4 regions of the Pseudoalteromonas sp. TAP-3C genome follow, and region 3 is predicted to be linked to each of the others. Evidence: predicted binding sites of a transcription regulator. Region 3 holds the regulator's gene; each other region holds the start of a gene.
The links. The regulator sigma-54, encoded in region 3, starts transcription at its own class of promoters, with help from an activator protein. The targets are predictions, from matches to a motif close to GTTGGCACGNNNNTNGNNT.

Region 1: AC6H44_RS03560 (flagellar basal body rod protein FlgF) is a predicted target of sigma-54. The motif match lies at 5,227-5,245, and genes of this name have one in related genera.
Region 2: fliS (flagellar export chaperone FliS) is a predicted target of sigma-54. The motif match lies at 2,809-2,827, and genes of this name have one in related genera.
Region 4: flgB (flagellar basal body rod protein FlgB) is a predicted target of sigma-54. The motif match lies at 6,237-6,255, and genes of this name have one in related genera.

What each region holds. Positions count from the first base shown of each region.
Region 1 covers NZ_CM187618.1:767,330-775,254, reverse strand. The annotation lists gene flgK (flagellar hook-associated protein FlgK) at 1-594, opposite strand, end outside; gene flgJ (flagellar assembly peptidoglycan hydrolase FlgJ) at 596-1,591, opposite strand; gene AC6H44_RS03575 (flagellar basal body P-ring protein FlgI) at 1,833-2,927, opposite strand; gene flgH (flagellar basal body L-ring protein FlgH) at 2,940-3,623, opposite strand; gene flgG (flagellar basal-body rod protein FlgG) at 3,638-4,426, opposite strand; gene AC6H44_RS03560 (flagellar basal body rod protein FlgF) at 4,448-5,191, opposite strand; gene ltrA (group II intron reverse transcriptase/maturase) at 5,367-6,641, opposite strand; gene flgE (flagellar hook protein FlgE) at 7,420-7,925, opposite strand, start outside.
Region 2 covers NZ_CM187618.1:793,217-801,141, forward strand. The annotation lists gene pseC (UDP-4-amino-4,6-dideoxy-N-acetyl-beta-L-altrosamine transaminase) at 1-992, opposite strand, end outside; gene pseB (UDP-N-acetylglucosamine 4,6-dehydratase (inverting)) at 1,006-2,007, opposite strand; gene AC6H44_RS03680 (hypothetical protein) at 2,052-2,375, opposite strand; gene fliS (flagellar export chaperone FliS) at 2,375-2,770, opposite strand; gene AC6H44_RS03690 (sigma-54 dependent transcriptional regulator) at 3,137-4,573, shown strand; gene AC6H44_RS03695 (DNA-3-methyladenine glycosylase I) at 4,690-5,226, opposite strand; gene ltrA (group II intron reverse transcriptase/maturase) at 5,766-7,040, shown strand; partial or broken gene AC6H44_RS03705 (DNA-3-methyladenine glycosylase I) at 7,123-7,299, opposite strand; gene AC6H44_RS03710 (sensor histidine kinase) at 7,430-7,925, shown strand, end outside.
Region 3 covers NZ_CM187618.1:286,178-294,102, reverse strand. The annotation lists gene AC6H44_RS01355 (ATP-binding cassette domain-containing protein) at 1-809, opposite strand, end outside; gene AC6H44_RS01350 (calcium/sodium antiporter) at 1,075-2,043, shown strand; gene AC6H44_RS01345 (KpsF/GutQ family sugar-phosphate isomerase) at 2,047-3,018, shown strand; gene kdsC (3-deoxy-manno-octulosonate-8-phosphatase KdsC) at 3,019-3,570, shown strand; gene lptC (LPS export ABC transporter periplasmic protein LptC) at 3,567-4,121, shown strand; gene lptA (lipopolysaccharide transport periplasmic protein LptA) at 4,111-4,650, shown strand; gene lptB (LPS export ABC transporter ATP-binding protein) at 4,647-5,372, shown strand; gene AC6H44_RS01320 (RNA polymerase factor sigma-54) at 5,441-6,937, shown strand; gene hpf (ribosome hibernation promoting factor) at 6,963-7,250, shown strand; gene ptsN (PTS IIA-like nitrogen regulatory protein PtsN) at 7,255-7,707, shown strand; gene rapZ (RNase adapter RapZ) at 7,726-7,925, shown strand, end outside.
Region 4 covers NZ_CM187618.1:758,624-766,548, forward strand. The annotation lists partial or broken gene AC6H44_RS03495 (LysR substrate-binding domain-containing protein) at 19-906, shown strand; gene AC6H44_RS03500 (flagellar assembly protein T N-terminal domain-containing protein) at 914-2,101, opposite strand; gene AC6H44_RS03505 (LPP20 family lipoprotein) at 2,242-2,700, shown strand; gene flgN (flagellar export chaperone FlgN) at 2,713-3,144, opposite strand; gene flgM (flagellar biosynthesis anti-sigma factor FlgM) at 3,137-3,457, opposite strand; gene flgA (flagellar basal body P-ring formation chaperone FlgA) at 3,534-4,241, opposite strand; gene AC6H44_RS03525 (chemotaxis protein CheV) at 4,380-5,312, shown strand; gene AC6H44_RS03530 (CheR family methyltransferase) at 5,333-6,163, shown strand; gene flgB (flagellar basal body rod protein FlgB) at 6,289-6,699, shown strand; gene flgC (flagellar basal body rod protein FlgC) at 6,702-7,133, shown strand; gene AC6H44_RS03545 (flagellar hook assembly protein FlgD) at 7,147-7,824, shown strand; gene flgE (flagellar hook protein FlgE) at 7,881-7,925, shown strand, end outside.

The DNA.
Region 1 (7,925 bases), 480 kb from region 3:
AATTGCCTTATCTCGTTCGTTATAAGCAGAGCTGGCATCAGCTTCATTTTTAGTGCCATCAACACCCGAAATTTGCTGATTAAGTGTATTAATACTTTTTATGAGTGTATTAGCTTCTTCTGAAAAAATTTCTAATTGCTCATTAACCACGGCTTTTTGCTCAGAAACTATGCCTGCCAGTCTGTCCATTTGATCAATTAAATTTTGTGCATCGCTCATTACTAACGAGCGAGCCACTGATGATGAGGGCTGGTTTAGCGCTTCTTGTACATTGTTAAACATTGAGTTAATACTGGTTGATAAACTATTGGACTCTTCAGAAAAAAGTTTATCGACCCGGTTTGCTTCGCTAACAAATTGATCAAAAAAACTTTTATTTGAGGTATCTCGATTTAATTGCTTTTGTGCAAACTCATTTAATAACCGATATGTTTGGCCGCGTCCCACTTGGTTATCAATCATAGTAGTAAATTCAGTGCGCTCACGCACATACCCTTCGGTATTAACATTTGCGATGTTTTTACTTGTCGTTTGCAAAAGCTCAGAGTTTGCTCTGATCCCTGAACCCGCAATGTTTAATAAATTAAACGACATATTACTCTACTCCTTGGCGAATAACGCCTGAGACGATATTCTTTAATTCGTTACTATTAAGCACTCTTTTTATTTTTTCAGCATAATTTGGATCGGTCGCATAACCTGCTTGCTGTAAAGAGTCTAAAAATTTATCTGGCTTTGCGGTGTTGTTTAGTGCTTCTTGATAGCGTGGGTTTTGCGATAAAAAATCGACAAAGTCATTTACACTGTCTTTAATCGAATCATACGCTCTAAAGCTCGCTTGTTTTTTAATCGCAGCGCCTTGTTCAAACTCAAGTGTTAATTTACTGGCTTTTTCGCCATCCCAACGGTTATCGGCTTTAATATTAAATAAATTATTGGAGCTATTACCATCGCCTTTATTAATAATGTGTTTACCCCAACCGGTTTCTAGTGCCGCTTGGGCAACCATAACCGCTGGATTTAAACCAATTTTTTTAGCCGCCGTTTTTGCGTGCTCCCACACTGTACTTACAAACTGCTGCGCATTTTCAAACGCTGCAGGAGATGCGTTTTGCTCGGCTTGCTCAGTTGAAGCAGCTAACGACGCTTTTTTAGTGGCCTTTTGATATTCTTGATGAGGTAAAGCACTCCCCGCACGTTGATCACTAAAAAAATCGGAGGTGGTGCGCAACACAGAACTCGGCATAAAGTTTTTTCCATCAGGCGATAATTGCTGCACAATTAAATCGGCAAGCCCTAAAGAGCCATTTGATGAAAGCTCTGTGGCAAGCTGTTGATCGTGCATGTCTTCAAAAAACTTAACACTACTGGAATTAAACGGGCTTTCTTTATCTTCAAACGCTTCATTGGCTTTACGCATACTTTTAAGCAGCATTTGAGTAAAAATAGCTTCAAATTGTGCCGCCGCTTTTTTTAAAGCCGCTTTAGAAGCATCAGTTGATGCATCACCACTTTTTAGTGCATCCTGACGCAACGTATTAAGGTTGCTTAAATCAAAAAAGTTTTGTTTATCTAGATGATTTGTTTCCATCAGCTTTTTGACACAATAATTAATAATGTATAAAGCTTTGCAAAAATTGAGCCAAGCGAAGTGAAAGGTTCTAGGTTCTAGGTTCTAGGTTCTAGGCAGAAATTCAGCCAAGTACAGTGAAAGACGCGAGGTAAACTCGCTGCTACTTATTGTGTAGGGTTATATTGCTGTGGTAGCAGCGGCTTTATGCCGCGTCTTTTTTAGGTTAACTGTTAAAGACCCTAAATAGGGTCTTATAAAGCTAAATTACGACAAGCTGACCGTTTATGGCGCCGGCTTCTTTGAGTGCTTCTAAAATTGCCATTAAATCACCAGGAGCAGCGCCTACTTCGTTTATGGCTCGCACTAAATCGTCAAGGGTTACACCAGGGTTAAATACAAACGCTTTTGAATTTTCTCTGTCTACATCAATAATGGTTTGGTTGGTAACTACCGTTTCACCCTCTGCCAGCGCATTTGGCTGATCAACATTTTGTTGCTCGGCAATACTCACTGTTAAACTACCGTGCGTAATTGCGGCTGGTTGTAGCCGTACATTTTTGCCAATAACAATCGTGCCTGTACGCGAGTTCACGATAATTTTTGCTGAAGTATCGCCGGGGGTAAACTCTAAATTTTCAAGGGTTGATAAATAAGAAACGCGCTGCGAGGCGTCACGCGGTGCAATAACTCGAACCGATGCCGCATCAAGTGCTTGCGCGCTGTTAGGGCCAATTAAATCGTTAATGGTTTTTTCTAAGCGCTTGGCAGTGGTAAAGTCTGGGCGGTTTAAATTAAAGGTTATGTAATCATTTTGCATAAACGGGCTTTTTACTGCACGTTCAACAGTGGCGCCATTAGGTATACGCCCTACGGTTGGGGTATTAATAACCACGCGACTGCCATCAAGGCCTTCAGCCCCTAAGCCACCTACAATTAGACTGCCTTGGGCAATGGCGTAAACATTGCCATCAACCCCCTTTAAAAATGTTTGTAATAATGTCCCGCCACGTAAGCTGCCTGCGCTACCAATAGATGAAACGGTAATATCAATGGTTTGTCCTGGTTTTCTAAATGCGGGTAATTCTGCATTTACGGCAACCGCGGCAACATTCTTAATTTTTGGTTTTAAACTCGCAGGTAACGTAATGCCAAAACTATTTAGCATGCCTTTAAAGCTTTGCTCAGTAAAGCGACTTTGCTCACCGGTACCAGGTAAACCCACCACCAGGCCATAGCCAACTAACTGGTTCGAGCGTACCCCCTCAACCATAGACACATCTTTAATTCGCTCAGCACTGGCAGTAAACTGCCACCCCAGTAGCACAGTAAAACAAAAAACTTTAAAACCATTCATAGTGAATGTCCTCTAAAAGGGAAATAATGAGCTACTAAAGAAACGCGTTAACCACCCAGCACTTTGTGCTTCTTGGGTTTGACCTTTACCTGAATATTGAATGCGCGCATTAGCAATACGGTTTGACTGTACGGTATTATCGGCATTTACATCTTGTGGGCGCACTAATCCTTCTAAACGAATAAACTCTTCGCCCGTATTCAGCGTTAACCATTTTTCGCCACGAATAACTAAGTTACCATTGGGTAATACCCGCATCACATTCACCGAAATATCACCCACTAAACTATTGGATTGATTTGATTTTGCATCCCCTTTAAATGATGAATCGCTACTAATACCAAATTGTAAGCTGTTACCTTTAAAGTTTACCGGTAAACCACCTAAACCAATAACAGGGTCTAAACTGGCATCCGTTTCTTTGTCGGTTTCTGTTTTAGCCGCTTTTGTTGCTTGGGTCGACTCTTGCAATTTTACCGTGATAATATCGCCTGTACGTAGTGCTTTTTTATCTGCATATAAATCATTGGATGACAAGGTACTAAATAACGAACCCGTTGCCACTATGGGCTCCATATTAGGCTCAGGATACATAGGCGCATAATAAGGGTCGTCTTGGACTACTTCATTATTTTGTGTGGATACACAACCGCTTAACAACAAGCTCCCTACAACAAATAACATAATATTACGCATACAACCCCCACTTACTATAACTGTTGATTGATGTAACTCATCATTTCATCAACGGCTGAAATCACCTTTGAGTTCATCTCATAAACGCGTTGGGTTTCAATTAAATTAACCAATTCTTCGGTTACATTCACATTAGAGGTTTCAAGTGCTCCTTGAACTATCGAGCCTAATCCTTCAACCCCTGGATTACCTTGCACTGGCGCGCCACTTACCGCTGTTTCGGTATATAAATTTTGCCCTATCGGCTCAAGGCCTGACGGATTAATAAAGTCGCTTATTACAATTTGACCAATAACTACGTTTTCAGCTTGGCCTTGAACACGCACTGACACTTCACCGTCTTGAGAGACTGTAATTGACTTTGCATCATCAGGCACTATCATTTCAGGCTGAACCACAAAACCAGCCCCTGAGGTAACAACACGTCCGTCTCCATCGGTAGTAAACTGGCCGTTGCGTGAATAGGCAATATTGCCATCGGGTTGCAGTACCTCAAAAAAGCCAGGCCCTGAGATCATCCAATCCAAAGAATTTTCAGTAGTGAGCATATTACCTTGCGAAAAGTTTTTTTGATTCGCTACCACTTTTGTACCTGCACCAAGCATCAAGCCTGAAGGCATTTCAGTATCTTGCGATGAGCGCCCACCAGGCTGGTTAATATTCTGATAGAGCAAATCCTCAAAAACAGCGCGGCTTTTTTTGTAACCCACCGTACTGGCGTTGGCAAGGTTATTAGAAATAACCGATATATCAGTTTGTTGAGCGTCAAGCCCTGTTTTACTTATCCATAATGCTGGATTCATAATAGTACCCTCACGTTAAAGTTAAACGATGCGCATTAGCTGCTCTTGACGTTCGTCAATTTCTTCAGCTGTTTTCATCAGTTTTACTTGTAATTCAAATTGGCGCTGATGGCTGATCATATCAACCATTTCATGCACAGGATTTACATTAGACATTTCTAGCGAGCCGCTTAACACTTGGACATTGGCAGTCACTTCTGCAACTTCACCTGGTTTTGGCCTAAATAAGCCATCATTGCCTTTTTCTAGCGTGGCATTATTGGCCTCAACCACTTTTAATCGGTCAACTTCTTCTAAAAAGTTAGCCGGTGCACCTTGAGGACGTACTTGAATTGTGCCGTCTTTACTAAATTCAATTTTTTCAATCGGTACAGGTAGAATGATAGGACCACCTTCGCCAATAACTTGACGACCATGACTGGTGATCAGCATGCCTTCGGCGGTGATGTTCAGCGTACCCACTTTTGTATAAGCTTCGTTACCGTTATCATCTTGAACACTCAGCCAAGCATCATCGCCCATTGCAATATCTAAATCGCGCCCAGTCGCTATGATCCCGCCCGCTTGCATGTTAGTGCCTGGGCGCTCTTGCATTGAAAACACACGCGTTGGTAAACCTTCACCAAACGCTTGCATTGAGCGTGCCTGTGCAAAATCAGATTTAAACCCTGTGGTATTGGCATTTGCCAAATTATTGGCTTTTAAACCCAACCCCAACAAGCTTTGCTTAGCGCCAGATGCCGCTATGTACAGCATTTTATCCATAACATCGACTCATTAAGAAATCTATATACAAACAAATGCAATATAAGTGCCAGATTAGATTCTGGCCTAAAATAACAACAAACATCGAGTAGGGTGAGGCTTTTGCCTCATCCCTCTCACAGAACCGTACGTACGGACCTCGTATACGGCTCCTGTATTCTTCTATCCCTTCGGCTTATTTACTAAACGCCGATTGAGCAAGCCATCCTGTACTTACTTTTTCCATTGAATATAAACCTAGCTCTTCAAACCATTGGTTTGGCATTGCTACACTCGATAATGGACTTAGGGAGTTTCGCCATGAGTTCATTTTTATAAACTTAAATGGCGGCTTTTTCCCTAATTGTTTTAGTCGTTTATGCAATCTCGCTGGATTTTTCCACAACCTTAACTGAATGGCCCTTAATCGGCGTCTTAACCACCCCGCAAGCTGAGTTAATGCTCGTTTACAATTGGCTATACTGAAATAATTTACAAAACCACGCACCACTGGGTTTAGTCTTTTTATTATTTCAACTAAGTTCATGCCGCTATTTCGTTTTGTTAATCGTTTAACTTTTTGTTTGAAGCCTTTGAGTTTTGACCCTTGGATCCATGTCCAATTACACCCTATCTCCACTCCCAAAAATTTTACCCCTTCACTGCTATGCGCTATGTGGGTTTTCTTTTGGTTGACTGTTAACTTCAAGTCTTTCTCCAGTATCTGGGTTGCTACAGTGAGTGCATGTTTCGCTGCTTTTTCTGTGCAGCATAAGATCAAAATATCGTCGGCGTACCTCACTATTCTGTGATTTCGCTTTTTCATTTCTTGATCGAACGCATCTAGGTAGATATTCGCCAACAATGGACTGATAACCCCTCCTTGTGGACTCCCTACCTCACTCGCTTCCCAATGATTGCCTATCATTACCCCACTTTTTAAAAACTGATTGAGCAGCTTTAAAATGCTACCGTCTGTCACTTTACGTTTGACGCTGCTAATAATTAAATCGTGATCTAACAGGTCAAAGCACTTCGACAGATCCATATCAACCACCCACTCACGCTGATATTTACGAATAAATACCGTGGCTTTGCTGATGGCATCATGGCAGCTTCGTTTCGGCCTGTACCCATAACTTGATGGGTGAAAGTCGATGTCGAAGATCGGTTGGAGAATGTTCAATAGCGCTTGTTGTACTATGCGATCGCGAACTGTTGGAATGCCCAGCAATCTCACGCCGCCATCGTCTTTCGGTATTTCTATCCGTTTGACCGGCTGCGCGCGATACTGCTTGCTTTGCAGTTCTCGTTGCAGTTGTTTCAAGTTTTCTTCTAAATTCAAGGCGAACGCGGCTATGGACTGCCCATCTATTCCGGCGGCTCCTTTTGCTGCTTTCACTTTTTTGAATCCCTTGTACAGGTTATTAATATCTAATAATTGCCCATACAAGCTGTAGTAAACTGTCATCAATTGCCTTTGCTTGCGGTATGTCTGTCGTTTCACATTGATGTATAGTGGTGTCCTTCATGATGACATTAGGTGTGCTAGCCCAGTGGCAATCTGCCTAAGTGGTCAATCATTACTCCCGTGCTCGGCCTTTAATTCTCAGCGTCCACATTCCTGCTTAGCCGTCATCTCTTGCCTATTTCCGTCGAAATACATGTGAGCCTATACGTCGATATTCCTGATTTTCATACTCTTAAAGAATACTTCCCCCCTTCGCAATCAATTAAAACTTTTGATTTAAATTGACCCTATCAGACACGCTGCTGATAGTCGGCTTGGTTTTGCCCTCCACACCATTACTGGCTTTCATCGGCCTAGCCTTACTCACTACTACGGGTTCATCTGCCACCTCACACCGACGTTAAACCTTGGGTTTCCCCTTGAGTTTAGGCCACTTATTTACACTAAGTTTAGATGCCAGGCTTCCCCAGTTACTGAACTGGCTCCCTGTTAGAAATTCCACCCTCAAGCACAGCATTGGTCTGACTAAGTATAGGGCGTTGCGCTATTTTGCACGCTGACCCACCAATGCTGCCGAAACAGGTTACGGTTAGTTGTGTACCTCTAACTTCTTATGGCTTCCTTCAGACCCCACCGTTGGCCAGTGACGCCCTTGCCATTCAGATTATCTTCCCCTTAGTCAGGGTGATTCAGATTTCTTTCAACCTGACGGGTTTGCCAGCTTCGCTGGGCAAACAAAAAAGGCTGCGTTAAGCAGCCTAAATAAATCAAAGTGTGGTTATCGGATCTGCAGAATATTCTGCTGAATAGTTGAGTTGACTTCAAGCGCTCGGGAGTTTGCTTGGAAATTACGCTGTGCGCTGATTAAGTCAACCAGCTCGGTGGTTAAATTAGTATTTGATTGCTCAAGGGCTGAGGAATTAATTTTACCCAAGGTGCCTGTTCCCGGCTCACCCGCTATAGGCTCACCTGAGGTTAAGCTTTTTTTCCACGAGGTGTCACCTACTTGTTGTAGCCCTTGCGAATTTGCAAATCGAACCATGGCTACTTGGCCCAAGTACGAAGAATCACCATTACTGTAGGAGGCCACCACTTTTCCATCTGTGCCAATATCAACACCCGCTAAACGTCCCACTGTTGCACCATCTTGAGCAAGTGCTTTTACTTCAAATCGATTCGCGTATTGTGTAGGTATTTTACCAGTTGTACCCGCCTCATCTCGCCACTGAATTGCAATATTATTAAACTGCGCGCCGTTGGTTAATAACCCTGAAAAATTCGCGG
Region 2 (7,925 bases), 510 kb from region 3:
GGAATATAATGTAAGTGACTCGTAATACCATGCTCTCTTAAATTACAGATAAGGGATTTGTGGTGCTCAGTTGCATTACCCGTTAATTTTATAATATATAAATGATAACTAGAATAGCTGCTAGGGGATTGTGTAAGATGTGCAAGCGGTAACTCTTTAAATTCATTAGTGTAGCGTTTTGCTATATTGTTACGCTTGGCAACGAACTCATCAAGTCTCGTGAGTTGGCTTAATCCTAACGCGGCTTGTAGTTCAGTCATTCTATAGTTAAAACCTAGTTCAACTTGCTGGTAGTACCAAGGACCGTGACTTGGTTCACTCATTTCATCTACGTTGGATGTAATACCATGACTGCGTAAGCGTTTCATTTTATTATCAAGCACATCGCAATTTGTTACCGCCATGCCGCCCTCAGCAGAGGTGATAATTTTAACTGGATGAAAACTAAATACCGTGATGTCAGAATAATCACAGCAACCAACTGACTTTCCTTTATATTTTGCGCCAATAGCGTGAGAGGCATCTTCAATAATTTTAAACCCATACTCAATTGCTAGTTTGTGTATAGCCTTCATATCACAAGATTGGCCTGCAAGATGCACTGGAATAACAACTTTAGGTAAGCGATTGTTCTTTTTGGCAACAATCAATTTTTTTTCAAGCTCAATAGTAGACATATTGCCCGTTGCTAAATCAATATCAACAAAGTCAATTTGAGCGCCACAATATAAAGCACAATTTGCCGAGGCGACGAATGAGATAGGTGAAGTCCAAACAGTGTCACCCTCACCAACCCCCAGCGCTAAGCAAGCAATATGCAGTGCTGATGTTGCACTATTGGTTGCACACGCATACAACGCGCGACAGTAATCTGCAATAGCGTGTTCAAACTCTGGCACTTTAGGGCCTTGTGTTAACCAGTTTGATTTTAATACATCAACGACTGCAGCGATGTCTTGCTCGGAGATAACTTGTTTGCCGTATGGGATCATAAGGTTTTTACTTCTAAATCATGGCTTCTACATTAAAAGCTTCAATTTCTTTAATCGTCATGTAATGTGGGTTATTTAAAGAGTTGTACTCAAAACCTTGTTGAACTTTTTTACCTTTTTCATTAAGTGCATTAACCGTAAAGTCGTTACTACGACTACTAAATTTAATGCCTGGGGCAATGACGTAGTGGTCATTATATTCATAAGTTTCAAAGCAAAGATCGGCAGGGCACATCACTTCATGTAACTTTTCGCCGGGGCGAATGCCTATAATTTTTATGGGTAACTCAGGTGCCATTGCTTTCGCTAAATCAGCAATACGAATTGATGGTATTTTAGGTACAAAAATTTCACCACCAAGCATGCGTTCAAAGTTAGTTAAAACAAAATCTACACCTTGCTGAAGACTTATCCAAAAACGAGTCATCTCGTCGTGAGTAATAGGGATGTGATCACGGCCTTCATTTATAAATTTTTGAAAAATTGGCACGACTGACCCACGAGAACAAACTACATTGCCATAACGTACAACAGAAAATGTCGTTTTATGTCCACCTGCAATGTTATTTGCTGCTACAAATAGTTTGTCAGAAGCTAATTTAGTCGCACCATATAAATTAATTGGGTTTGCGGCTTTGTCAGTGGAAAGTGCAATTACTTTTTCAACGTCATTATCAAGCGCAGCATTTATAACATTTTCCGCACCATTAATGTTGGTTTTAATACACTCCATTGGGTTGTATTCTGCGGCAGGTACTTGTTTTAGGGCAGCTGCATGAATTACATAGTCAACTCCCCGCATCGCACGGCGTAAGCGATCTTTATCGCGAACATCGCCAATAAAATAGCGCATACAAGGCTGATCGAAATCTTGTTGCATTTCGAATTGTTTTAGCTCATCACGAGAGAAAATAATAATCTTTTTTGGTTTATATCGTTCCAATAAAGTTTTGACGTACTTTTTACCAAACGACCCGGTTCCACCCGTTATTAAAACAACCTTTCCATTAAACATGTGTTTTTCTCCACAGATAACCAGCCTAATATTTTAAAATCTTTTTAGGAGTTAGATTTATACTTATTAACAGCTTTTTTATTTTTTTGATTACCAACTATTTTAACTGCTAATAGTTGCTTTTGAGCTTCTATTTTAGCAGATAGCTGCTTTGTCAGGTTAATTAAAAACGCAAGCTCAGATTCAGAGTAAAAACCTGGGTTATGCTTTAAAGATTCACTCATGTAGCTGTCTAACTGATTGTGAATAGTAAGCGCTTGCTCAATATCCCAATCCTGAGTATCAGCAATTAAACTTACCAGCTCATTACAATATTCGCGCGTCTTACTATCAGCAACTTGTGGGCTAGTGACTTGTTTTAAAACCATTATAACTGCGTTTCTCTTTGATCAAACGGAATGGCTTCCCAGCCTGACTTAATTTCTTTGATTAAAATGATTACTTCATCAATTTTATTGATATCGTTTTCAAGGTTTGCATTAAGTAAGCAGCGCTGGCAATAGTCGTAGAGTGAGTCAAGATTAGCAGAAATTTCGTTGTCGTTTTCAAAATTAAGTACTTGCTGAAGCGCACCAAGTAAAACAATACAATCAGAAATAGCCGTGCCTTTTTTTTCTAACTCTTTTCGTTCAATAAATCCTTTTGCAGCTGAGAGCTTGCCAACAATATTCACAAACACCAGTTTAACCTGTTCGTAAGGCGTCATTTCTTTTACGCTGCTGACTGTTATCTGACGGTATTTATTAATTGATGCATGGGCCATGGGTAATTCCTCAAATTTTAATTACATGTTTTAAACTTAAGCAAGTTTAGTTCCAACATAAGTTTGACTATTACTTATCGGCAAAAACAGTCACACCTTTAAGCAATAATAGCACTTTTTATCGGTTTTCTTTACGCTGCATTACACATCATAAAATGAACAGATATAATCTTATTAATCAGTATAACTGAGTAGGCTTGTTAGATAAATACATGAATTTTTAATGATAAAGTATTTATTTTGTAGCGTGGGTGTCTGTTTTTTGGCGTTAATGTCAAAAAATCGCCGCTATTACTTGCATCCAAGTTTAACTGGCTTACAATTTGATACATAAAATAAATTAGTGAAATAAATGGCTCGCTAAGAATGATCTTAATTTTAGATAATAATAATAATCGCTCTATTGGGCTACATGCATCGCTTACGTTTATTGGTGAGTCGGTACAGATGCAAACAGAAGCAGATTTTGAACAGGCATGTAGCCAGTATCAAAACAAAGAATGTATTGTGGTGCTAGGCGCGTTGCAATCATTAGATCATGAAAGCTTAATTAAACGCTACCCTACATTGCCTTTTTTATTAATTGGCGAAACGCTTAAACCGCTACTAAGCATAGCTAATGTAGTGGGGTTAATTTGCGAGCCATTTTCACATGAAGTAACAACACAGCTATTACATGACTGCCAACAATATCAGCGAATGCTACCCCATGAGCATAAACATAATAAAGAGAAAAGCACTTTTGATGGCTTAGTGGGTGAAACTAAAGCGGTAAAAGACTTACGTTTTTTAATTACTCAGGTTGCAAAAACCGATGCTAATGTGCTTATTTTAGGGGAGTCGGGTACTGGTAAAGAGGTAGTAGCACGCAATGTACATTTATTTTCTAAGCGAAATAAAGGGCCATTTGTACCGGTAAACTGTGGTGCTATTCCGGGTGAGTTACTCGAAAGTGAATTATTTGGCCATGAAAAAGGCGCATTTACTGGCGCCATTTCTGCTCGTAAAGGGCGGTTTGAACTAGCCCAAGGTGGCACGCTATTTTTAGATGAAATAGGGGATATGCCACTGCAAATGCAGGTTAAGTTACTGCGAGTGTTGCAAGAGCGAAGTTATGAGCGAGTTGGTGGAACAAAAGCCATTCAGGCTGATGTGCGAGTGATTGCTGCAACCCATCGTGACCTTGAAAATATGATAGAGAAAGGCTCATTTCGAGAAGACTTGTACTATCGTTTAAATGTTTTCCCGATTGAAAGCCCCTCGCTTACTCAGCGTGCTGATGACATTCCGCTATTATTAAAAGAGTTGATGCGCCGCGTAAATGAGCAAAGCGGCACCACGGCTAAATTTACAGAGCGGGCTATTGATAGTTTAAAAGAGCATTCGTGGCCGGGTAATATTCGTGAGCTGGCTAATCTTGTTGAGCGTATGGTAATTATGTTCCCAGATAAAGTGGTAGATATCCCCGATTTACCCACCAAATATCGCTACATTGAAGTTGAAGCGTATGAGCCACAATACCCAGAAGAGCTCATGGAGCGCGACGCGTTTAACGATATATTTAGCAGTGGGTTTAATGAGAACGAATTAGAACTTGAAAATGAATTTGTTCAAGCGGCGCCCGGCCTGTTACCCGATGATGGTATTGAGCTTAAAGAGTACTTAGCCGAACTTGAAATTAGCTTAATAACCCAAGCATTGGAGCGCTTTGATTATGTTGTTGCCCGTGCCGCTGAGGTGCTAGGGGTAAGGCGCACTACACTGGTTGAAAAGATGAAAAAATATAACCTATCGAGAGATTAAGGTTAAGGGCAGGTGTTAGGTAGTAGGTGTTAGGTTAGAAAAACTAAACACCGCGTCCAATGCAAGCTCGGCACTACACTTGTCAGCGGGCTTACCCCGCGTCTCGTAACCCGCAGCTAGCTTTGCTTTTTAACTTCTTCCTTCCTAAAACAATTATTACTATGATCGTTGACCATACCACAGGCCTGCATATGGGCGTACACTGTGGTTGGGCCTAAAAACTTAAAATCGCGCTTTTTTAAGTCTTTGGCAAAAGCAGTGGATGCCTCGGTAATTGCAGGGTAGTCACTCAGTTTATCTAAATCACTTACTAATGGCTTACCGTCAACAAACTGCCATTGATAGTTACTAAAGCTGCCAAACTCTTGTTGGATCTCAATATCTTGGTTGCTCATTTGTGCGACTTTTTCTACGTCAAAATCCAAAAATGCGCGTCGATAGCCAGCGCGTTTTTTTGTTTGCCCAGCGAAGCTGGCAAACCCGTCAGGTTGAAAGAAATCTGAATCACCCCGACTGAGGGGAAGATAATCCGAATCGTAAGGGCGTTGCTGGCCAACGGCAGGGTCTGAAGGAAGCGATAGGAAGTTAACAGTACACAACGCAAGTGAACCTGTTTCGGCAGTGTAGGTGGGTAAGCGTGCAAAATAGCGCAAAGCCCGATACTCAGTCAGACCTATACTGTGTTTGAGGGTGGGATTGTTAACAGGGAGCCAGCACAGTAACTGGGGAAGCCTGGCATCTAAACTTAGTGTAAATAAGTGGCCTAAACTCAAGGGGAAACCCAAGGTTTAACGTCGGTGTGAGGTGGCAGATGAACCCGTAGTAGTGAGTAAGGCTAGGCCGATGAAAGCCAGTAATGGTGTGGAGGGCAAAACCAAGCCGACTATCAGCAGCGTGTCTGATAGGGTCAATTTAAATCAAAAGTTTTAATTGATTGCGAAGGGGGGAAGTATTCTTTAAGTGTATGAAAATCAGGAATATCGGTGTATAGGCTCACATGTATTTCGACGGAAATAGGCAAGAGATGACGGCTAAGCAGGAATGTGGACGCTGAGAATTAAAGGCCGAGCACGGGAGTAATGATTGACCACTTAGGCAGATTGCCACTGGGCTAGCACACCTAATGTCATCATGAAGGACACCACTATACATCAATGTGAAACGACAGACATACCGCAAGCAAAGGCAATTGATGACAGTTTACTACAGCTTGTATGGGCAATTATTAGATATTAATAACCTGTACAAGGGATTCAAAAAAGTGAAAACAGCAAAAGGAGCCGCCGGAATAGATGGGCAGTCCATAGCCGCGTTCGCCTTGAATTTAGAAGAAAACTTGAAACAACTGCAACGAGAACTGCAAAGCAAGCAGTATCGCGCGCAGCCGGTCAAACGGATAGAAATACCGAAAGACGATGGCGGCGTGAGATTGCTGGGCATTCCAACAGTTCGCGATCGCATAGTACAACAAGCGCTATTGAACATTCTCCAACCGATCTTCGACATCGACTTTCACCCATCAAGTTATGGGTACAGGCCGAAACGAAGCTGCCATGATGCCATCAGCAAAGCCACGGTATTTATTCGTAAATATCAGCGTGAGTGGGTGGTTGATATGGATCTGTCGAAGTGCTTTGACCTGTTAGATCACGATTTAATTATTAGCAGCGTCAAACGTAAAGTGACAGACGGTAGCATTTTAAAGCTGCTCAATCAGTTTTTAAAAAGTGGGGTAATGATAGGCAATCATTGGGAAGCGAGTGAGGTAGGGAGTCCACAAGGAGGGGTTATCAGTCCATTGTTGGCAAATATCTACCTAGATGCGTTCGATCAAGAAATGAAAAAGCGAAATCACAGAATAGTGAGGTACGCCGACGACATTTTGATCTTATGCTGCACAGAAAAAGCAGCGAAACATGCACTCACTGTAGCAACTCAGATACTGGAGAAAGACTTGAAGTTAACAGTCAACCAAAAGAAAACCCACATAGCGCATAGCAGTGAAGGGGTAAAATTTTTGGGAGTGGAGATAGGGTGTAATTGGACACGGATCCAAGGGTCAAAACTCAAAGGCTTTAAACAAAAAGTTAAACGATTAACAAAACGAAATAGCGGCATGAACTTAGTTGAAATAATAAAAAGACTAAACCCAGTGGTGCGTGGTTTTGTAAATTATTTCAGTATAGCCAATTGTAAACGAGCATTAAACCAGCTTGCGGGGTGGTTAAGACGCCGATTAAGGGCCATTCAGTTAAGGTTGTGGAAAAATCCAGCGAGATTGCATAAACGACTAAAACAATTAGGGAAAAAGCCGCCATTTAAGTTTATAAAAATGAACTCATGGCGAAACTCCCTAAGTCCATTATCGAGTGTAGCAATGCCAAACCAATGGTTTGAAGAGCTAGGTTTATATTCAATGGAAAAAGTAAGTACAGGATGGCTTGCTCAATCGGCGTTTAGTAAATAAGCCGAAGGGATAGAGGAATACAGGAGCCGTATACGAGGCCCGTACGTACGGTTCTGTGAGAGGGATGAGGCAAAAGCCTCACCCTACTCGATAATATGGTGTACCAGCTTAATCCTGCTTGAGCCGACTCTAAGGTTAAAAACTCAAAAAGCGGCTGATCGTCATACACAGGCACGCCCCATTCATGGTCATGGTAATCAACATAGTCTGGTTTTGAGGTATCGAGCCATGGGCAGCGATTGTTAGTCTCTTTATTCATGCTTATTCCTTAGCGCGTCATTTTTACGTCACGTATTAAAGTCTACTTAAGTTTTTGAATATATTGTTAAATATTTTTGGTACATATTGTGCATTAACCATTATAACAAGATTATTTTAGAGAGTTGATTATGGTCCTTGCAAGTGTGCTAAAACACCCGTTTATTTCTGCTAACCAGTATAACCCATGTTTACTGCAAGAGGAGTATGTTGGTGAGTTGAGTGATTTGCGTCAGCAAGCAAGTTGGCTCTCTCATTTAGTGGATACTATGCCTGCGGGCGTGATTGTACTTGACGGTAAAGGGATGATCGCCAAAGCCAATCAAATCGCCATTGACATGCTCGGTGAGCCCCTTGAAGGTGAAAAATGGTTTAATGTTATTCAGCGCTCATTTCGTCCTCATCAAGATGATGGTCATGAAGTGTCTTTAAAAGATGGGCGCTTAATTAAACTCGATATAACCGCACTTGCGCCAGAGCCCGGGCAACTTATATTAATGACCGATTTGACCGAAACACGGCGCTTACAAAAACGCGTCGCGCATATGCAGCGTTTAAGTGCGTTAGGTAAAATGGTGGCCTCTTTGGCCCATCAAGTACGCACACCGTTATCAGCAGCTATGTTGT
Region 3 (7,925 bases):
TGCTCTCCTAACAGTTCATCTGCATAAGCTTGTGCTGGATAATGAAATGGCACTGGACCATCTGATAACCCTTTTAAAAACTGCTGAACAAGAGGCGATTTATGCTCTCGCATCTCATCTGGGGTGCCGCTGCCAATCACACCTTGATCGGCAATAATAATAACGTGGTCAGCAATGCTCATCACTTCGTTTACATCATGCGTGACGATTAAAGAAGATAAACCGAGCACCTCATTCAATGATTTGATTAGCTTAACCAACACGCCCATTGAAATAGGGTCTTGTCCCGCAAAAGGCTCATCATACATAATAAGCTCAGGGTCAAGGGCAATAGAGCGAGCCAAGGCAGCTCGTCGTGCCATACCACCGGATAACTCTGAAGGCATTAAATCTTTAGCGCCACGCAACCCCACAGCCTGCAGCTTCATTAACACCACCAAACGAATTAAATCTTCGCTAAGCTTTGTGTGTTCGCGAATAGGAAATGCGATGTTGTCGTACACCGACATATCAGTAAATAAAGCACCGCTTTGAAACAACATACTCATACGTGTGCGCGCTGCGTAAAGCTCTTTACGCGACATAGCAACAATACTGTCGTTTTTAAATAAAATATCACCGGAGTCAGGTTTAAGCTGGCCACCAATTAAGCGCAGCATGGTGGTTTTGCCAATTCCACTTGGCCCCATAATGGCAGTAATTTTACCTTCAGGTACGTTAAAACTCATATTTTTATATATGATTCTACCGCTTCTTGAAAAGGTAACATCCTTGACTTCTACTATTGATTGCGACAAGCCGCTCTCCATTACAATATTTTCTCATTTGTCTATTTTAAGGGTTTTTTAACCAAGATGGAAAAAACAATTCGTAAGATTTTGTAATACTATTGTTAAAACGGCTATAAGCTTGATTCAAACAGCCTTAACACCCGCTTAAACAACCAAACCAATACGACTAATTATTTTTTTAGTAACCGCATTATGTATTACAGCTTACTCTTTTACTTATACTTTTATCATGGCTTTTGTTACTATCTTCGCCATCTAAATTTACAACAACTGGCTTATCACAATGGTTACCTCGTTCGTCATTTTAATTCTTGGTTTTGCGGCTCTCGTATACAGTGCAGACAGGTTTGTTTATGGCGCAGCAGCGCTGGCTAAAAACTTTGGCGTACCCACCCTAATTGTAGGTTTAACTGTGGTAGCTATGGGCTCATCTGCTCCTGAAATGATGGTATCAGCGTCAGCTGCACTTGCCGGTAAAACCGATACTGCCGTGGGTAATGCGGTTGGTTCTAACATCACTAATATCTTGCTCGTTTTAGGTATTACCGCCCTTTTGAGACCCTTATCGGTGTCTTCTGGTACCTTAAAACGTGAGATCCCGCTAGTACTATTGGTGTCTATTGCTACATGGTATATTTTTTCAGATAACTACTTTTCATTTTTTGAAGGGGCAGCCTTATTATTTGGCTTTGTGGTTTTTATTAGCGGGCTTATTTTCGTATCGCTAAGAGCTAAAAACCAAGACGACCCGTTTGTTAATGAAGCATGCGACGAAGTACCTAACAACGTACCTACTAAAAAAGCAGTTTGTTGGTTAATATTCGGTATGATTTTATTGCCAATTAGCTCACATTTTTTAATTGGCTCAGCGGTCGATATTGCTAAACATTTTGGTTTAAGTGACTTAGTAATTGGTTTAACCATTATTGCCATAGGCACTAGTTTACCTGAACTTGCCGCCTCTATTGCTAGTGTACTTAAAAATGAAGATGACTTAGCGCTGGGTAATATTGTTGGTTCAAATATTTTTAATATTTTAGCGGTATTACCGCTGGCAGGCTTAATTAACCCATCAGTAATTGACGCCTCTGTTGCCAGCCGCGATGTTATTATTATGATAGGTGCAACATTGGCACTCATTATTATGTCGTTAAAATTTAGAGGCCAGCAACGTATCAACAGACTAGAAGGTGGTATGCTGTTGGTCGCATTTGTGGTTTACCAAGGTTATATTTTTAGTCAAGTAGGGTAATTCATGGCAACGCTAAACTTTATTCAACAAGGGCTGCGCGTTCTTGATATTGAACGTCAAGCACTCAACGATATTGCACAATACGTTGATGACAGTTTTAACCAAGCCTGCCAATTAATGTATGACTGCTCAGGTAGGATTATTGTGATTGGTATGGGCAAATCTGGCCATATTGGTAATAAAATAGCAGCCACGCTTGCTAGTACGGGTAGCCCCGCGTTTTTTGTACACCCTGGTGAAGCCAGTCATGGCGATTTAGGTATGATCACTAAAAACGATGTGGTGATACTTATTTCTAACTCTGGTGAAACCAGCGAAGTGCTTAATATTATTCCGGTATTAAAACGCATTGGCGCTAAAATGATTGCAATGACGGGTAATAAGTCCTCAACCATGGCAACATTGGCAAACGTGCATGTCTGTATTAAAGTTGAGCAAGAAGCCTGCTCATTAGGTTTAGCTCCCACAGCCAGCACCACAGCAACACTTGCTATGGGTGATGCAATGGCCGTGGCATTATTAGAAGCGCGCGGCTTTACCGCTGATGATTTTGCCCTATCACACCCCGGTGGTAGCTTGGGTAAGCGCTTACTGTTAACCTTAAAAGATGTAATGCACAGTGGTGTTCACACGCCCATTATAAATGAAACACAAACAATTAAAGACGCCTTAATAGAAATGTCAGCTAAAGGGCTTGGCATGACAGCTATTGTTGACAACAAAAAACAACTCGCAGGCCTATTTACTGATGGCGACTTGCGTCGTATTTTAGAGCAACGTGTCGATATTCACAGCACTGAAATTAATGTTGTCATGACTAAATCATGCACAACAGCTACACAAGATATGTTAGCCGCTGAGGCATTAAATATTATGGAACAAAAGCGTATAAATGGCTTAATCGTCATAAATGAACAAAACCACCCCATTGGCGCACTAAATATGCAAGATTTACTAAAAGCGGGAGTGCTGTAAATGCAGTTTGCGGATCTTTATCAACCGTTAAGTGATGATGCCAAAAAGCGCGCAAAAAAAGTAAAGCTGTTAATTTGTGATATTGACGGTGTGTTTTCTGATGGCCGTATTTACCTTGGCAACCAAGGGGAAGAGCTTAAAGCATTTAACACTAAAGATGGCTTTGGCATTAAAGCGCTTATTACTAGTGGGTTTGAAGTGGCGGTGATCACCGGTCGCCATTCACAAATAGTTCAGCAACGTATGAGTAGCCTAACTGTACAACATATATACCAAGGCCAAGAAGATAAACTTATAGCTTATCAACAACTAAAACAAAAATTAGCACTAAGCGATGAGCAAATTGCCTACATAGGTGATGATGGCCCTGATATGCCAGTAATGGAAAAAGTTGGGTTTGCAGTGGCCGTTAACGACGCCCACCCACTTATTAAGCGTTTATCACATTATATCACTCAGCAGCCGGGTGGTTTTGGTGCAGTAAGAGAGTTAACAGACCTACTTATGCTTGAAAACAACAAACCGCTTACCAGCCAAGGAAGCAGTTCATGAATGTAGCGCGCATTATACTGAGCGTTTTATTCATAAGCTGTATGGTTTGGCTCTGGTATCCTTACTTTATTCAAGTCGATATTATTACAAATGAGCAAACACAAGTTATTGCCAAGCCCGATTATACCGCCATTGAACTAAAACAAACGGCTTATAATAATCAAGGTAAAATAAGCCATAAAGTGACAGCGATAAAAATGGAGTTATACCAGCAACTCGGTTTTACTTTTTTTGAGCAACCTATATTTACCTTGTACAACGAGCGGCAAACTTGGCGTATTAATGCCGATGAAGCCACCCTCTATGACGATAAACTGCTGATTTTAGAAGGCAATGTAAAAGCTCAGAATTTAATAGATAACGCCATGATTGACTCTATCACTGCCGACAGCATCAATGTAGATATAAAACTGCTAACCATGCAGTCACAGCAGAGCGTTGTTATTACAGGACCTAATTTAAAAATCACGGGGAAAGGCCTTGAGGCCGATTTAAAAACCGAAGTGATTAAACTTATTAACCATACGCGAACCCTATATTATGACCAATAAACTACTTAAAATTTTAATTGTTCCTTCACTATTGATTGCTTTTCATAGCAATTCAGCCGACACGACTGCAGAGCCTGCCGCTAATCAAATCTCAATTAGTGCAGACAGGCAAGAAGGTCAGTTAAAAGAAAACGTTGGCATTTTTGAGAAAAATGTTGAAATTATACATGGCAATCGCCGTATCACCGCTGATCGCTTAGAAGTACATAAACGTGATGACTTAGGCGAAAACAAACAACTTTTAATTGCCACGGGCAGCCCTGCCTATTTTGAAGAAAAACAAGCGAATGGCAACATCATGAGCGCCAGCGCTAATGAAGTTCGTTACGATGTATCGCAGCGCTTTTTAACCTTAATAGGCGATGCCAGCATAGCTCAAGCAGGACAAAAAATAACGGCAAAAAGCATCACTTACGATATAAAGCAGCAGTTGATTAGCGCTGAAAAAGACGAGGATTCAACAGACCGTGTACATACTATTTTAGTGCCACTTGAAAGCAAAAAAGTAGGTGATAAAGGCCAACCATGAGCATATTAAAAGCAGAGCTATTAGCAAAAAGCTATAAAGGCCGTGAAGTGGTTAAAAACGTAGGGTTAGAGGTTGAAGCTGGCAGTATTGTGGGCTTATTAGGCCCTAATGGTGCAGGTAAAACCACCACTTTTTATATGATTGTCGGCCTTGTACCGAGCGACAAAGGTAAAATATCAATTGATGACAAAGACATTACGTTATTACCAATGCACAGCCGAGCGCGTTTAGGGATTGGTTATTTACCACAAGAGTCATCAATTTTTAGAAAGCTGACAGTTTATCAAAACTTAATGGCTATTTTAGAAACACGTAAAGAACTAAACAAGCAACAGCGCGAAGAGAGCTTAAATAATTTACTCGATGAATTTAGTATTCAGCATATTCGCGAAAGCCAAGGTATGGCTTTATCGGGTGGTGAGCGTCGACGCGTTGAAATTGCCCGCGCTTTAGCTGCAAACCCTAAATTTATTTTATTAGACGAACCCTTTGCTGGGGTCGATCCTATTTCTGTACTAGATATCAAAAAAATTATAGAACATCTTAAAAATAGGGGGATCGGGGTACTAATCACTGACCACAACGTCCGTGAAACACTTGATGTTTGTGAAAAGGCCTACATAGTTTCTCATGGGGAGTTAATTGCATCTGGCACACCCGAGTACGTATTAAACGATAAAACAGTACGCGATGTTTATTTGGGCGAGCAGTTCAGGCTGTAATAGTGTGTTATTCCACTAAGCATCTGCTAAGATTAATTATACTAATTTATAAGGATTGTTAGAGATAAATGAGGCAATCATTACAGCTGCGCATGGGCCAGCAACTTACAATGACCCCACAATTGCAACAAGCCATTCGCTTATTGCAGCTCAGTACATTGGATCTCCAGCAAGAAATACAAGAGACGCTCGACAGCAACCCTTTGCTTGAAGTAGAAGAACAAGACTATAGCGAAGATACGGCAGGTAAAAACGAACAAAAAGCGGATAACGATGATTTAACGCTAAGTGCTTCAGCTGACGATAAACCGAGCGAGTTTGAGCAAGATAGCGGCGAAGCCATGAGTAAAGACACCATTAGCGATGATATGGCAATGGATGTGACATGGGATGAATATATGAGCGCAGCGCCAGCGGCTTCATCTGGGCCTATGCCTGAAGACGAATCTATTTATCAAGGCTCCTCGACAGAAACACTGCACGAATATTTAATGTGGCAACTTCAACTTACGCCATTTAGCCCAACCGATGAGGCTATAGCGATTGCCATTGTTGAAGCGGTAGACGATTCAGGTATTTTAACCCTTAGCTGTGAAGAAATATTAGAGAGCTTTAATCAAGAAAGCAGCGATGAAGAAGTTGAACTGGATGAAATAGAAGCCGTGTTAAAACGCATTCAGCTGTTTGACCCTGTAGGTATTGCTGCGCGTAGTTTACAAGAATGTTTGTGTATTCAGCTAAATCAGTTTGACAAAAACACGCCTTTTTTAAATGAAACAAAAATGATTTTAACCAGTCATATTGATCTATTGGCAGCACGTGATTATCGCACGTTAATGAAAAAAACAAAGCTCAAAGAAGATGAGCTTAAAGAGATCATGAGGCTAATTCATACGCTCAACCCGAGACCGGCAGACACTATTGTTAGAGAAGAGTCTGAGTATGTTATCCCTGATGTATCGGTTAAAAAAATTAAAGGGCGTTGGGTGGTTGAGTTAAATCCAGATAGCATGCCTAAGATCAGAGTAAACAGCCAATATGCGGCTATGTCGCGTACGGTTAAATCAAGTGGTGATAGCCAGTTTATTCGCTCGCACTTACAAGAAGCAAAATGGTTTATAAAAAGCTTAGAAAGTAGAAACGACACGCTACTTAAAGTGACTAACTGCATTGTTCAACAACAACAGGCTTTTTTTGAGCATGGTCCTGAGGCAATGAAGCCTATGGTACTTAATGATGTTGCTGAAATGGTAGAAATGCATGAGTCGACCATATCGCGAGTAACCACACAAAAATATATGCACACACCACGCGGTATTTTTGAACTTAAATATTTTTTCTCAAGCCATGTAAGCACAGAAAATGGCGGAGAATGTTCGTCTACAGCAATACGCGCATTAATTAAAAAGTTAATCGCTGCAGAAAACTCAGCCAAACCATTGAGTGATAGTAAGATTGCAGATATATTGGCTGAGCAAGGAATTAAAGTAGCGAGGAGAACCATTGCAAAATATCGCGAATCTCTCGCTATTCCCCCGTCGAATCAACGCAAAAGCTTGATTTAAGGCGTACAACAAAGAGGAAATGTTTATGCAACTTAACTTAACTGGTCGTCATGTAGATATTACCGACTCGCTCAGAGACTATGTAAGCAGTAAATTTGCTAAGCTACAAAGGCACACTGACCACATAACCAATGTGCATGTTATTCTCGATGTAGAAAAACTAAACCAAAAAGCTGAAGCAACCGTTCATGTTAGTGGTGCTGAAATTTTTGCCTCTACCGAGCACCAAGATATGTATGCCGCTATAGACTCGCTGATTGACAAGCTAGATCGTCAAGTAATTAAACACAAAGAGAAACTTGCTCGACACTAACACTATGAAACTAAGCTCACTTATCTGTCAGGACTGCAGTAAAGCTGCGGTCCTTTTTAATAGTAAAAAAAGAATTTTAGAATTTATCAGTGAATTGGCCCACAATAAACTGCCCTATCTAACACAACAAGATATTCTTAATGCATTAACTGCTAGAGAAAAATTAGGCAGTACAGGGATAGGTAAAGGCATTGCAATTCCTCATGGGCGTATGAGTGGAGTACAAGAGCCACTAGCCTTGGTTTTAGTAAACGAAACGGCCATTAACTTTGATGCGATAGATAACCGACCTGTGGATATTTTTGTCGCTCTCATTGTGCCAGACGGTGATAATCAACAGCATTTAAAAACGTTAGCGACTATTGCTGATAAGCTCAGCAACAAGGCGTTTTGCAAGCAGTTACGCAGTGCAAAATCCGATAATGAGTTGTATCAGATAATTGTAAGTGAATCGTAGTAACAATAAAGGTGATAAATGGAGTTAATAATTATAAGCGGTCGCTCAGGTTCTGGTAAATCTGTTGCGCTGCGCGTGGTTGAAGACTTAGGTTATTATTGCGTAGACAATATTCCTTTAAACTTATTGCCAGCATTAGTGCGTAGTGTTTCAGACAGCTACAATAAAATTGCTGTGAGTGTAGATGTGCGTAATCTCCCTAAAGAGCAGCAGCAATT
Region 4 (7,925 bases), 470 kb from region 3:
TAAATATGAATTTAATAAGATTTAGAGTATGTAAAAGCGGTTGCCCACTATAAACATTTTCGTAAAGCGGCCGATGCCTGTTTTGTCAGCCAGCCTACTTTAAGCGGACAAATTAAAAAGCTTGAACAAGAATTAGGAGTGACCTTATTTGACCGTTCTACTAAGCATGTTACCTTAACAAAAAAAGGTGACCGTTTGTTGACACAAATAACGCTCATTTTAGATCAAACTCAAATATTAAAAGAGCTTGCTGCTACCTCAAACAACCCGTTACAGGGAAAGCTAAGTATTGGCATTATTCCCACCATAGCCCCTTATTTGTTGCCTACTTTACTTACCTCAATGAAAGCGGCATTTAACCAAAGCCAGTTTTCGTTTATTGAAATGCAAACTTCAACTATTTTAGCTGCGTTAGATAATGGCGAGGTCGATTTTGCTATTTTAGCAGACGTACCCGAACTAAAAAGTTATCACCTTATTAATGTGTACAAAGAAGATTTTTTGGTGGCGGTATCTGCTGATAACGTGTTGGCTAAAAATAAAAAAGTAGCACTGCAAGCGTTACAAAATAGCAATTTATTAATGTTAAGTGATGGGCATTGCTTTAAAGATCAAGCCCAGCAGTTTTGTTTTTCTGCAGGCGTAGATGTATCTAATCAATATCAAGGTAATAGCTTAGAAACGTTACTAGCGCTGGTGGCTATGGATGATGGCGTTACGTTTGTGCCTAAATTAGCTGCAACTCCCCGAGAAGGAATTTATTATTTGCCTATTTTTCCTAACCAACAACGTAACATAGTTGTTGCCTGTAGAAAGCATTACCCGCATTTATCTGGCGTTGAGCAGTTAGCACATTGGTTAAGTGTTCACGCTAATTTAAAAGTGAAGCTAGGGCAATCACTCTAAACTGAAGTTATAGCTCGGCAATTTCGACAATATCATTGATTTGTACACCAGGTAAGGGCTGATCATTAATACTAACGGCAATGGCGCTGTGCTGGTATAACTGCTCAACGCGAACACGGTTTAGTGTAGTAATGGTATGCGCCATCGTATTACCTTGCGCGTCAGTTAAATAGTTGCGATGCGCAATACTGAGCTGTTGGCCTTTTTCTAAACCATGTGCTTTGCCTAAATTAATCACTAGTTTATTATTTTCCATATGCAATATTTTACCTTGAGTAGGTAGACACGCCATGGCGGTTTGCAAATCGTAGCTTAGCGTTTGATTTATTTGGTTAATGCTTTGCCCATAAGATGATTGCCAAAATTGATTACTATTAACATCAACTATTGCGGTCTTTTCAAATGGCCAAACCGTGTCGCTTTGATAGCTGTTACGCCATAAAGGCTCATATGTTGTGCCATCAAATAAGCTAAATTCTATTTGATAATGACGCTGGTAGTGATCGTCTTGCCAAAATGCAAGCTGGCTGTTGAGTTTATCGCTGGTTGATAAGCTGGTTATTTGGCTCAGCAATACATATTGTGCGTTGCTGCGCGATGAAATTTCTTCTAACTGGTTGTTAGAATAGTCATGCTGTTGATTAAAGTAGGTATCGACTTTTATCGCTTTATTAAAATAGGCAACGGGTATTGCGCTCATTCTTGATTTTTGCAATTCGGTATAAATGTTTTTGCTCACGGCTTTGTTAATGTCAAATATTTGACCCATTCTGGCCTGTTCGCGATTTGTTAATTGGCTTTGCGTTACGGCTATAAACTTATTAAAGTTGCTTTGTGGGCACTGCTCGGTTGATGCAAAAATATCTAGGCGTAGGGTAATGGCAAATTCATCATTACTGCGGTTTTCACTAACAAGTTCTATTTTTTGAATTTCACCTTGGCTACTTATTTTTAGCTGATCTTGGGTTAATACGCCGTCTACAAGGGTTTGTACCGAACTGACTCTGGCGCCAGAAAAAACTAATGCTTGTGTTATTGCATCTTTTATTGCTGCCGCTTTTGCGCTTGGAATGTCACTATTTTGAATAACAGCATGGCCTGTTGACTCATACCACTGAGCTTGAATAGAAGAAGAAAACGTTAAAACAGCAGTGGTGCTTAATCCTGCCAATACTGCTTTTAAAAACGACTTCATACTGTTACTCCAATTAAACGTTAGCGTTAGTCAACTTCAGCAAGTAATGTACCACTATTGTTTAGTATCTATTTAAAAGTGCGACCACTGGCATTAAACATGCATAACTGAAATTAATTAGTTTTTATAGGCCCAGTATGATGCGAGTAATACCAGTAATGATCACCTTAGGCTGCTTAACGTTAAGCGGATGTAGTTCTGTGTTTGATAAGCACGTTGAATATAAATATGTTGAGCCAAACAATTACCCGGTATTAAAAGCGGTAGGTTATGCGCCCATTAGTTTGCAGTTGGGAAGTAGTGATACGCAAAAACAGCTCATGGCAATTAAAGCTTCAAAGCTTGAAGCTTATCGTGAATTAACAGAGCAAGTGTATGGGCAAAAAATTACCGCAGGAACGACCATTGCAGGTTCAGTTGCAAAAGATGATTACTTACAAAGCAAAGTGCAGGGGATTATTAAAGGCGCGCAAATTATAAAAACATATGCCGTTAACGATATGTACATTACAGAGCTTGAACTTAATATGAAACGCGTACACGACTTATACATAGGTGAAATAAAACCGCGTGAAGTTAAAAAGATAACCTATTATTAATTGTCTGTATTTTTATGCTTTTAAGTTGCGTACTATTTTATTGTCGGTACTGACCACACTCCCAGCTTGGTCGTAGGTCATTGACGAAGTAGCGCCAATTAAAATACCTTTTAACTGTTTCACACTTAGCTGTGCTTGGTGTGCTGCGTGAGAGTTTACTTCGTTTTGTTTTTGACACTGCTTGAGTTTATCGCGGATCAACTCAATTAAGTCAGCGTTTTCATCTGTTTGCTCATCGTTATTGGTTATCAACTTACCAAGCTCTTTATCAAGCGTACTTAAATTGGTTAAAAAAGACATTTTTTGTTGGGCAATTTCTTTTAAACCGTCACCTCTGCGTGAAGCAATAGCAGTAAGCTCTTGATCAAGTAAGTCACTGAGTATTGTCAAACACTCAATTTGCTCATTTAGTTTAATGGAGATTAAACTATTGTGATCAGCCATAAACATTAAACTCGAAGTCGGCTAAGTTTTTAGCAAGTTTTTCACTGTCAATTTGATACTTGCCTTCGGTAATCGCTTTTTTAAGTTCTGCAACCTTGTTGCTGTCAAAACCTGAAGATTGCTCTGCTTTTTCTTGCAGTGATTTTAATTGCTTTGCCTGCGGCGTTAAGCTCACAGAATCGCTAGCAGCTTTTGCTGCAGGTGATTGTGCCGCCTGTGTATTAGCATTATCTTTATTTAAATCAACTTTTTGCTGTTGAGTGTTAGTTAAAACACTTGGCTGTTGATTCGATTTGTTTACTTGACCGACCATGATAAAAAACCTATATGTTACCCAACGTATGCCATTATATCGGCATTGATTAGAGATACTTTAGCATAAATTTACATTAAATATTTATCTGTACAGACTCTACACCATCTACACGCGCATTTAAAACTTTACCTGTTTTTTTGTTTTCTACCCTTACTTGTTCGCCTAAAGTACCATCTTCTAACGCAATCCCCGTGGTTTTTACTCTTAACCCTTTAATATTAGCGTTAATTGTCACTGAGTCACCTTTGCAGACCATGCAAATTTGATTTAACAGTACAGGCATTCCTTCACGAATATTACGTTTACTTCTACTACCTATAAGCACTTTAGGATTATCAAGGTATTGCGCTCGAATAAAATGCGCAGGACGCATGTCTACACTCAAATGGGATGGAGTAATTACTTCACCTCGTGCTAGATTAGTAGAGGCAACAACAACCGGTGCCGATTCTGTGATCCTAACATGAACATATTGTGCCCAAGTATCTGTATCGTTACATTTTATTTGAATGGTAACTTGGCGATTAAAAGGAGGCTCACTCGGCGTTGAGAGTGCTGGTTTAGAATTGCATTGACGATCAGAAATACGGTTATCTAGCGGTAATGCGCTAAACTGTATATTGTTATCACCTGTGGTGGTTGCTTTTTGAGCAACATAAGATGCAGCCATTTCTTGAAGCAATTCTTTGCTAAATACTTGAGCCTTCAATGGCAAAGTAAAGCAGAGGCTGGCAAGAAAATAAAAAACACTGTATCTTCTGATTTTTTTTAACAAACTCATAATGTTTCGACTATGCTTATGGTTGCAAACAGGGTATAAATATTTAGCGTCAGAATATAGACGCCCCCGTTGTGTTATGACGCTTTATGAATTGAAAGCAATTATCATTCCTTATATTTGTTTTCTTAGGAGATTTAAATGGCTGGTATTTTAGACTCAGTAAATCAACGCACTCAGCTAGTTGGGCAAAACCGCTTAGAATTACTATTATTTAAGCTTAACGGGCGTCAGCGCTTTGGTATTAATGTGTTTAAGGTCAGAGAAGTTCTTCAATGCCCGCCATTAACCAGCATGCCAAAATCAAATCCCCACATACGGGGAGTTGCTCACATCCGCGGGCAAACAATTTCAGTTATTGATCTATCTTTGGCGGTAGGTGGTCGCCCTATAAAAAGCATAGAAGACGGTTTTATTGTCATTGCAGAGTATAACCGGACAGTACAGGGTTTTTTAGTCGGCGGGGTTGAGCGCATTGTTAATATGAATTGGGAAAAAATAATGCCTCCGCCATCGGGAGCAGGGCGTTATTCTTATTTAACCGCCGTAACTGAAATTGAAAACGAGTTAGTTGAAATACTTGATGTAGAAAAAATATTAAACGAAATCTGCCCAGTTAACACCACTGTCAGTGATGATGTTGCGGCGCAGGGTACTATACAAAAAGATTTAGGTGAAAGAATAGTCTTCATAGCAGATGATTCAGCCGTTGCACGAAATCAGGTTAAACGAGCATTAGAGCCACTAGGTGTTACCACAGAGCTTGCTAAAAATGGTAAAGAAGCCTTAATAAGATTAAGAGAAATAGCAGAACACGATTGCGTTAACGATATTACAGAGCGCGTTGGGCTACTTATCTCTGACGTAGAAATGCCAGAAATGGATGGCTATACGCTCACAGCAGAGATTAGAGCTGATCCCAAACTTGCGCCTCTGCATGTTATTCTACATACTTCATTGAGCGGTGTTTTCAATCAAGCAATGATTGAAAAAGTAGGCGCTGATGATTTTATAGCAAAGTTTAACCCAGATGAACTTGCTACAGCCGTTAATAAATGGGTACATTGTGATTAATAAGCATAGGTGTTATTGATTTGACTAATAAAGATTTACAGCAAAACGAATACGACCAGTTTCGCTTATTTTTAGAACAACAATGCGGTATTGTTTTAGGTGAGAATAAGCAATATTTGGTTAAAAGTCGTTTGGCTCCGTTAATGTCGCGATTTAATGTAGGTTCATTATCAGAGCTGGTTAGCAAAACGCTTGGTGTGCACGAAAGACAATTACGTGCAGCCGTTGTCGATGCTATGACAACCAATGAAACATTATGGTTTAGAGATCAATATCCATTTGAGCTACTCAAAACTAAATTATTTCCTGAGTTTAAAACATTAAATAGACCGCTAAAAATATGGTCTGCTGCGAGTTCATCAGGACAAGAGCCTTACTCAATAGCTATGTCGGTTGCAGAATTTCAGGCAAGTAGCCCAGGTGTTCTAAAAATGGGGGCTCAAATCATTGGCACCGACATATCAAATACCATGCTCGATATGTGTAAAAATGCAGAATATGACGCATTAGCGCTTGCTCGTGGTCTGTCGGCTGAGCGCCGTAAAAAGTTTTTTAAAGACAGTGGCAATGGGATGGCACAAGTTGTTGACTCATTAAAAAAACAAGTCAGTTTTAGGCATTTAAATTTGCTTGATTCGTACTCTTTGATGGGTAAATTCGATATTATATTTTGCCGAAATGTTTTAATTTATTTTGCACCAGAAGTTAAAGCTAAAATCATTGCGCAATTCTCTCAAGCATTGAACCCGAAAGGGTATTTGTTTTTAGGTGCTTCAGAGTCTATGTCGGGTTTAAGTACTGATTTTGATATGGTGCGCTGTAACCCCGGTATTATTTACCAAAAGAAATAAATCCGCTTTACGACTCCTTCCTTAAACGGCACTTAATGTGCCGTTTTTGTTTAATATCCATGTTATCTTCATTGCTGGCTTATTTATTGCTTTATTAAAACCAAGTCAATTTTTTGGAGGTAGTTATGGCTATCAGTTTTGATAAAGCATTAGGTGTGCATCCGCATGCGATGTTGATCCGTTCGCAAAGAGCAGAAATGCTCGCTACTAATATCGCAAATGCTGATACGCCCGGCTATAAAGCAAAAGATATCGATTTTGCCTCAGCGTTAAAAACGGCAAAGTCAAACCAACTAAGCGGCAATACTATGGTAAGAACTAATGAAAAACACATTGCCGGTGGCACCCGAAGTGTAGGTGGTAATGAATTATTTCGTACGCCAAATCAAGCGGATACGGGTGATGGTAACTCAGTTGATATACAGGTGGAACGGAACTTGTATACACAGAATGCTATGGAGTATCAGGCCAGTGTTCAATTTCTTAATGGTAAATTTAAAGGCCTGAAAAAAGCCCTCGGTAGTCAAGGAGCCTAATTATGAGTTTATATAATGTGTTTGATATTGCAGGTTCTGGTATGAGCGCACAAAATGTGCGATTAAATACTACGGCAAGTAATATCTCTAATGCCAATACGATTAGTTCTTCACAAAACGAAACGTACCGAGCGCGTCACCCTGTTTTTGCGGCCGAGCTTACCAAAGCGTCTGCTTCGGCAAGTAATCCACAGGGCTCTGCCGTTGGTGTAAAAGTGTTAGGCGTGGTTGAGAGTAATAAACCACTACAAATTGAATATAACCCCAATCACCCAAGTGCGGACGAGAATGGCTATATTTATAAACCCAACGTGAATGTTGTTGAAGAGATGGCAAATATGATTTCTGCTTCTCGTTCTTATCAAACAAATGTTCAAGTTGCTGATGCAGCTAAACAAATGTTAAGTAAAACACTGCTGCTAGGTCAGCGGTAACAGAGGGTAGCTCATGAGTAACGATATTAACACCTCATCATCCTATATGGATGCTATACGTTGGCAAGAAAAGCAAGTGCCAACTAAAAAAGAGAATGATGCGTTAACCCAAGAAGATTTTTTTTCGTTGTTAACACAGCAATTGTCGTATCAAGACCCAAGTAAACCTGCTGATAACGACCAAATGATTGCGCAAATGACCAGCTTTACTATGGCTGAGGGTATATCCAACCTTAATTCACGCTTTGAATCTTTAGCAGCGTCAATGACATCAAATTCTGCACTGCAAGCATCCACGTTAGTAGGCAAGCAAGCGTTACTGGAATCGAATACGCTTGAGTTGAATGAATCTGGTGAATCGCGAGGCTCGATTGTTGCTGAAAAGGAAGTTGATAGTTTAATGCTTCGTATTGAAGATGCATCAGGTCAGTTGGTTAAAACCATTGATTTAGGCACACAACCTGCGGGTGCTATTCGCTTTGCATGGGATGGTACTAATGAAGCGGGAGAGCGCCTACCACCGGGCGAATACAAAGTAAAAGCAGAAGGCAGTACTAATGGGGAATTTTCAAGCCTCCCTATTGCGACCTTCAAAAATATTGAGAGTGTTAATATTAATGGCTCAAGCGGCATTATTATTAATACAAAAGAAGGTGCGGTTAGGCTGACGGATGTCGCAGAAATCGCGTAGTAAATTTTATATATCATTTAGCCAGTAGGCTAAATACTTTAGGTTAGAGGTTAATTATGAGCTTCAATATTGCATTAACAGGCCTTGCCGCCGCACAAAAA